Regions from separate parts of the Paenibacillus marchantiae genome, predicted to be linked through region 1. Evidence: riboswitches for the same ligand, from Rfam matches in the RefSeq annotation. Region 1 holds a riboswitch; the other holds the start of a gene.
What was found. Region 1 has a riboswitch for glycine ahead of gcvT (glycine cleavage system aminomethyltransferase GcvT). Riboswitches for the same ligand answer to the same signal wherever they lie in the genome.
Positions count from the first base shown of each region.

Region 1 (3,420 bases):
TTCTATTTGAACGAGCTGTTTCTATCTCAATTAGAAATAATGATGAAACACGTTAATTGATATTCATTCCATCCCATTCGTCTGTTAACAACGAAAAAAGCGCAATTTCCTCACCCTGTCCCAGGTGAGGCAATTGCGCCTAAGTATTCTCCGAATGAGCTGTATCACCATCCGGATCTATAATCAATCGATTCATTTTTAATACGTTAAACGAACTTTTCCATTAAGCTGAAACTCCGTATCTAGCGGAAATTTGTACCTTAATATTATTCCGTATGTTTACGATACGCATCCGCGTTCATCAATGTGGAAAGTGCTGCTGTGAGGTCGCCCTCAACACGAATCTCGATCATCCAGCCTTCCTCATATGGGGAGTTGTTAACCAGCTCCGGGGAATCCTGCAATGCATCATTCACAGCAATAATCGTTCCACTGACAGGAGAAAACAAATCCGAAACGGTTTTGACGGATTCAATCGTTCCAATGCCGTCTTCCGCTTTTACATCCGATTCAAGGTCAGGCAATTCTACAAAGACAATGTCACCCAGCTGATGCTGCGCGAACTCGGTAATGCCAATACGTACGGTATCCTCCCCTACGGTCTGCACCCATTCGTGCTCTTCACTGTACAGGAAATCACTTTTCAATTCGCTCATCGATATCCGCCTCGCTTTTCATTAATGAGTGCATGCGTTTCTTTGACCTTAACCTTTTTCCCAGAACATAGCGTATGATATTTTCGATTCAAATGTCAAGATACCTCACAATTTATTTGTTTTTCTTCCTTATATGCCTGTAACTCAAATGGACCCTCCCTACATATAATGGTGAATATTAGAAAAGTAAGCGCACTCTTTATAAATAGACGAACATTTTAATGTTAATTAAAAATTTCATTCGGATTTTTTGTTCATATCTATGATATCGTTCTTGACATCAATAGACGATTCAGGCTTTAATGAGAGTAGTAAATGTGTTTAATTGGTCTATGCAATACCCGCGGATGAATGTAAAGGGAGAGATTACCCTTGACACCCGAATCAGGGTGTACATGCGGTAACGCCGAAGGAGTAAACCACCGACAAGCGGAGGTGAATCTCTCAGGCAAAAGGACTTTTACGGGACGCAACTCTGGAGAGCATCTAATCGCCCTGTATGGGCGTTATGATCACCCAAGGGGAAACCTGCTGCATCATGCGGCGGGGTAACTCTCAGGTACCAAGGACAGAGCCTAAGAATACAGCGTGCTTCTGGCATGCCTATTCTTTGGCCTGTCCTTTTCCTTTTTCCCAAAAAAACGAAAACAGGTTATAGAGCGGCACTGCCTATAGCGTCCTTACCTTACTTTTATAATAAAATATGATGCCAGATTCATTGATCCACGGTTATACACTCGGCCGGTTGACGGCCCATGACGAGGTGATTGGATGTCCGATTTGCTTAGAACCCCACTCTTTCCACTCTATCAGCAATATGAAGGCGTACGATGCATTGATTTTGGTGGCTGGGAGCTCCCGGTACAATTCAGTGGAATTCAGAAAGAGCACGAAGCGGTGCGAGAACGTGCTGGATTATTTGATGTATCTCACATGGGTGAATTCACCGTACAAGGTGAACACGCAGAAGCTTTTTTACAGCACATGACCACTAATGATGTAACAACACTCGTTCCCGGTCAGGCCCAATACACGTTAATGTGTTATCCGGATGGCGGCGTGGTCGATGATCTGCTGATCTATAAACTGAAAGACCAGCATTATATGCTGGTGGTTAACGCCTCCAACATCGACAAGGACTGGGCATGGCTGCAACAGCACATGACGCCAGGCGTAACGATGACCAATGATTCGGATCAAACGGCGCTGCTTGCTCTGCAAGGTCCGCTGGCAGTGGATATTCTCAGAGCGGTGACAGACACCGATGTGTCTTCGATTGAGCCTTTCCGCTTTGTGGCAAATGCGAAGGTATGTGGTGTTTCATTGCTGTTATCCCGCACCGGATATACGGGTGAAGATGGCTTTGAGCTCTACGTTCCCGCGGAACAAGCTGCTGAGGTCTGGAACGGATTGATGCAAGCGGGAGAAGGTCACGGACTCGTTCCGACAGGACTGGGTGCCAGGGATACGCTGCGCTTTGAAGCCAAGCTGCCCCTGTATGGACAGGAATTGTCCGCAACCATCTCACCGCTGGAGGCTGGCGTAAGTATGTTTGTGAAGCTAAATGCAGGACCGTTTATCGGACATGAAGCCTTGTTGCAGCAAAAAAATGATGGGCCTGCCCGCAAGCTGGTCGGCATCGAAGTGCTGGAGCGCGGCATCCCTCGTCCTCATTATCCCATTTACGCCGAAGGCGTACAGATTGGTGAAGTAACCACAGGCACCCAGTCGCCTACGTTAAAACGTAATCTGGGGCTGGCCTTGATTGACAGCAAATATGCTGCACTGGGTACCCCGCTGGAGATTGAGATTCGTGGCAAGAAACTGAAAGCCGAGGTCGTGAAGACCCCTTTTCATAAACGGACACGTGCGCCAAAGACACCTACTCAAGGAGCTGATCAAGCATGAGCAAGCATCGCTACATTCCCATGACCGAGCAGGATCAGAGTGCCATGTTGGCAACCATCGGCGTGGAAACGATTGAGGATCTGTTCCATGACATTCCACAGGAGATTCGCTATCAGGGCGAACTGCCTGTTTCCTCCAAACTGGATGAATACGCACTGACACGTCATATGTCGAAGCAAGCGGGAGCGAATGCCAACTTCGAGACACACGCCAGTTTCCTGGGTGCAGGCATTTATGATCACCACGTTCCCTCCGTCATTAATCATGTCATCTCCCGTTCCGAGTTCTATACAGCCTATACACCTTATCAACCCGAGATCAGCCAAGGAGAATTGCAGGCGATTTTCGAGTTTCAATCCTACATCTGTGAGTTGACAGGCATGGCTGTAGCCAATGCCAGCATGTACGATGGTGCAACTGCATTTGCGGAAGCAGGCAATCTGGCCGCAGCGGCAACCCGCCGCAAACAACTGATTGTGTCACGTACGGTGCACCCCGAATCCCGTCAGGTATTGCAAGCTTATGCTCACGGCCTCAATCTGGAGATTGTTGAGATTGGATATCAAAATGGTGTAACAGACTGGGATGCCCTGCAAGCCGCCGTGTCCGATGATACCGCAGCCGTCATGATTCAAAGCCCGAACTTCTTCGGCGCCGTGGAAAATGTAAAACAGGCCGCAGACCTTGCGCATGCGCACAAGAGCCTGCTCGTGGTCAGCGCCAACCCGCTATCGCTGGGTCTGCTGGAAGCCCCAGGCAAGCTGGGTGCTGACATCGTCGTTGGCGACGCGCAGCCCCTTGGCATCGCCGCTTCACTCGGCGGCCCAACATGCGGATACTTCGCCGTATCCCAGGC
Region 1 covers NZ_CP118270.1:6,625,327-6,628,746, forward strand. The annotation lists gene gcvH (glycine cleavage system protein GcvH) at 267-656, opposite strand; glycine riboswitch at 1,004-1,126, shown strand; glycine riboswitch at 1,130-1,230, shown strand; gene gcvT (glycine cleavage system aminomethyltransferase GcvT) at 1,428-2,564, shown strand; gene gcvPA (aminomethyl-transferring glycine dehydrogenase subunit GcvPA) at 2,561-3,420, shown strand, end outside.

Region 2 (3,420 bases), 2.0 Mb from region 1:
GCCTATGGATGATGTACGCAGTGATGTTTCTGATCAGCATGTCTTCATCTATATTTGTCCCTTCCTCTCAGGTATACATTACCCGATTGGTACCTGCTGAACGGCGCAAGCGCTTCAATTCCCTACAAGCCCTGATCAGCTCAGGGGCATTCATTACCGGCCCAGCAGTTGCAGGAGTGATGCTAATTTATTTATCTCCGGCGGCAGCCATTTATGCCAATGCGGTTTCCTTTGCTGCTTCTGCGTTGATTCTAATGTTTCTTCCCAAACTGGGCATTGGAGAACAGAATATAGGGACGGGAAGCAGACTGACACCTCGGATGATTGCCCAGGATTGGAGAGCTGTACTGAGCTTCAGCCGAAAGTCGGGCTACGTGGTCGGTATATATGCCCTGTTCCAGATTATTCTGGTGGTCGGCATGTCGCTGGATGCTCAGGAAGTGGTGTTTATCCGTCAGGTGATGAACCTGCCTGAATCACAGTACGGAGCATTAATGAGTATCACCGGAATCGGTTATTTGGCAGGTTCCATGCTGGTTTGGATGTTCGCCAAACATTTGCCGATCCGTCACATGATGGGTGGCGGTGTACTTCTGGTTGCGCTGGGTTATTTTCTGTTCGCCCGTTCATTCTCGTTTGAGCTGGCGGCTGTTGCCTTTATTTTGCTCGGTCTGTGCTCCGCACTGGCGAATACGGGCCTGGTTACCTTTTATCAAAATAATATCCCTGTCGATCTGATGGGGCGAATGAGCAGTGTACTTGGACTAGTGTTAAGTATGCTACAGGTGGCTTCCATTTTGATTGCAGGCGTAGTGGCCGAGCAGTTGTCACTTCGTATGGTATATACAGTTGTATCCGGGGTTATGCTGCTGGCTGCGTTGGGATTGTGGGTGACGAGTATGCTTCCTTCCCGAAGCAGGTATTACGATGAACCATCGAAGCCCAAGGCGATGGTGGGGTGACAGGCAGAAATACGGCAATTCTAGTACAGAATAAAGGTTGCCTGAATACCCGAACCGTTCTGTGGAACATAACATAAATAGTATTAAACACTGATAGTCACTAATAGAAAATGAACAATGTATACGCTTTCGAGATGAAACGCATTAACACATTCATGTGATGAAAGTTTACAGTTCGTTAATTTATTTAGTGTATAAAATGGAAAAAAGCAAATATTCACAAAGAAATCGTTAAGTTTGTTGACACTGATCTTCCGGTCGATTAATCTTAATGAGAAAGTATTAAAAACTTCAATTATCGTTCTGTTACAAGATCAGAATGGTTCCATACAGCGAATGATAGCGAGCGGGAGAGACCTGGGCATGTCGAGTAAAATGGCAGCTGTCGGGCACCGAAGGAGCAAGCTGCTACGCACCCGGCGCAGTGGTTAATCTCTCAGGTAAATGTACCATCGTTGGACGCAACTCTGGAGAGTGCGCGAAACTGCGCCACCCAAGGGGTATATGGTCAAGCAGCACGGTGTGCAGGGTGACATCACCTGTGAATACAGGGATTGCATCAATCCGCCGCGCTGCTTATCATGAAACTCTCAGGTATCGAGGACAGAGAGAGGGCCTAGGGCCTTCTTCTGTCCTTTTTTGATGTCATCATTCAGTAATAAAGGAACATTATGGGTGTACGTCTGGATGAAAATGACGATTATAAATGGAGGGTTTGCGATGCGTTTTAAAGACGTTTTTTCAATTATTGGTCCGTCCATGACAGGTCCATCAAGTTCACATACGGCTGGAGCGGCAAGATTGGGGCGAATTGCCCGTCAGTGGCTGGGGTGCACGCCTGAACGCGCTCGATTAACACTGTATGGCTCGTTCGCCGATACGTATCAGGGGCATGGTACGGATCTTGCGTTAATCGGTGGCCTGCTTGATTATGTGACGGATGATCCACGTATACCGGATGCAGAACAATATGCAGAGGAAGTGGGTATGGAGGTAGAGTTTTTTACAAGCGGCCTGCCTGCTCCTCATCCGAATACGGTCAAGATTGAACTGTGGCATGGAGACCGTCAATGCTCACTAATTGGTGCTTCCATTGGCGGAGGTAGTGTATCGGTGCATGCATTGAATGATTTTCGTGTACAGATCAGCGGAGAGTTTCCCACACTTGTACTGCGCCATTCGGACAAAGCAGGAGTGCTCGCTTCCGTAACCTCCACCATCAGTTCGTCTGGGGTGAACATCGGGTACATGCAAGTGGATCGGAAAGCCCGGGATGGTGAAGCATTAACAGCGATGGAGATGGATGGTGTGCCGAATCCTGAGATGTTGAACCGTCTGCGGTCACTGGATCATATGCTCGACATTCGCGTGATTGATTTGAAGAGAGGGGTCGAGCCTGATGCGGTTTAAACATCTACATGAACTGAATACCATCTGTACAGCAGAATCCAAAACCATCGCCGAGCTGATGATCGAAGAGCAGGTTCAGGAGACGAATATCCCGGAAGCGGATGTTGTACGGCAGATGTCGGATTACTATCAGGTGATGAAGGAAGCTGTACACAAAGGGCTGACAGAAGATACGACATCACGCAGCGGTTTGACTGGCGGAGACGGCAAAAAAATGGCTGAGTACATTCGTAAAGGTGAGACTTGTTCTGGAGATGCTTCTGCACTGGCCATGGCGTATGCCCTTTGTGTATCGGAAGTGAATGCCTCCATGGGCCGGATCGTTGCCACACCAACAGCCGGTTCTTGCGGCATCATTCCGGGTGTGTTTATAAGCTCCCAAGAGCGTTTTGGCTGGAGTGACGAGCATCTGGTGAACGGTCTGTTCTGTGCGGGAGCGATTGGTTATGTGATTGCCAACAATTCATTTATCTCCGGTGCCGAGGGTGGCTGTCAGGCTGAAGTGGGTTCTGCAATCGGTATGGCCGCTGGAGCCATGGTGGAGCTGCGTGGAGGGACGCCTGAGCAAGTGGTTCATGCGGTTGGCCTCGCGTTAAAAAATACACTAGGCCTTATCTGCGATCCCGTCGCAGGCCTCGTGGAAATTCCGTGCATTGTGCGTAACGGACTGGGTGCCGTAACTGCGTTGGCTGCGGCCGACATGGCGCTGGCCGGGGTACGAAGTGCCATCCCGTCTGACGAAGTCATTGATGTCATGCTGGAAGTGGGCAGTGCGATGCCGAGCAGGCACCGTGAAACGGCCCAAGGTGGGCTTGCCCAAACACCGACAGGACGGAAAATGATGGAGAAGCTTGCTAAACCAAAGGCGAAGCGTGCGGAGCCTGAGATTGAAGCTGAGTCTCCTGCTGAAAATGAACCAGAAGCCAAGGCATAACATGCATGAACGTACATGAACTGAATTTAATTCGTGGAGCTTGATCATTAACGGTAATGATCTGCTACCATTATGATAAAAAAGCCGATACGAATTCTTCCTGGTGAAGAAGCG
Region 2 covers NZ_CP118270.1:1,649,568-1,652,987, forward strand. The annotation lists gene PTQ21_RS07630 (MFS transporter) at 1-962, shown strand, start outside; glycine riboswitch at 1,300-1,423, shown strand; glycine riboswitch at 1,428-1,571, shown strand; gene sdaAB (L-serine ammonia-lyase, iron-sulfur-dependent subunit beta) at 1,683-2,372, shown strand; gene sdaAA (L-serine ammonia-lyase, iron-sulfur-dependent, subunit alpha) at 2,362-3,306, shown strand.
Region 2: linked by a shared signal. The riboswitch ahead of sdaAB (L-serine ammonia-lyase, iron-sulfur-dependent subunit beta) and the one ahead of gcvT (glycine cleavage system aminomethyltransferase GcvT) in region 1 are both predicted to bind glycine.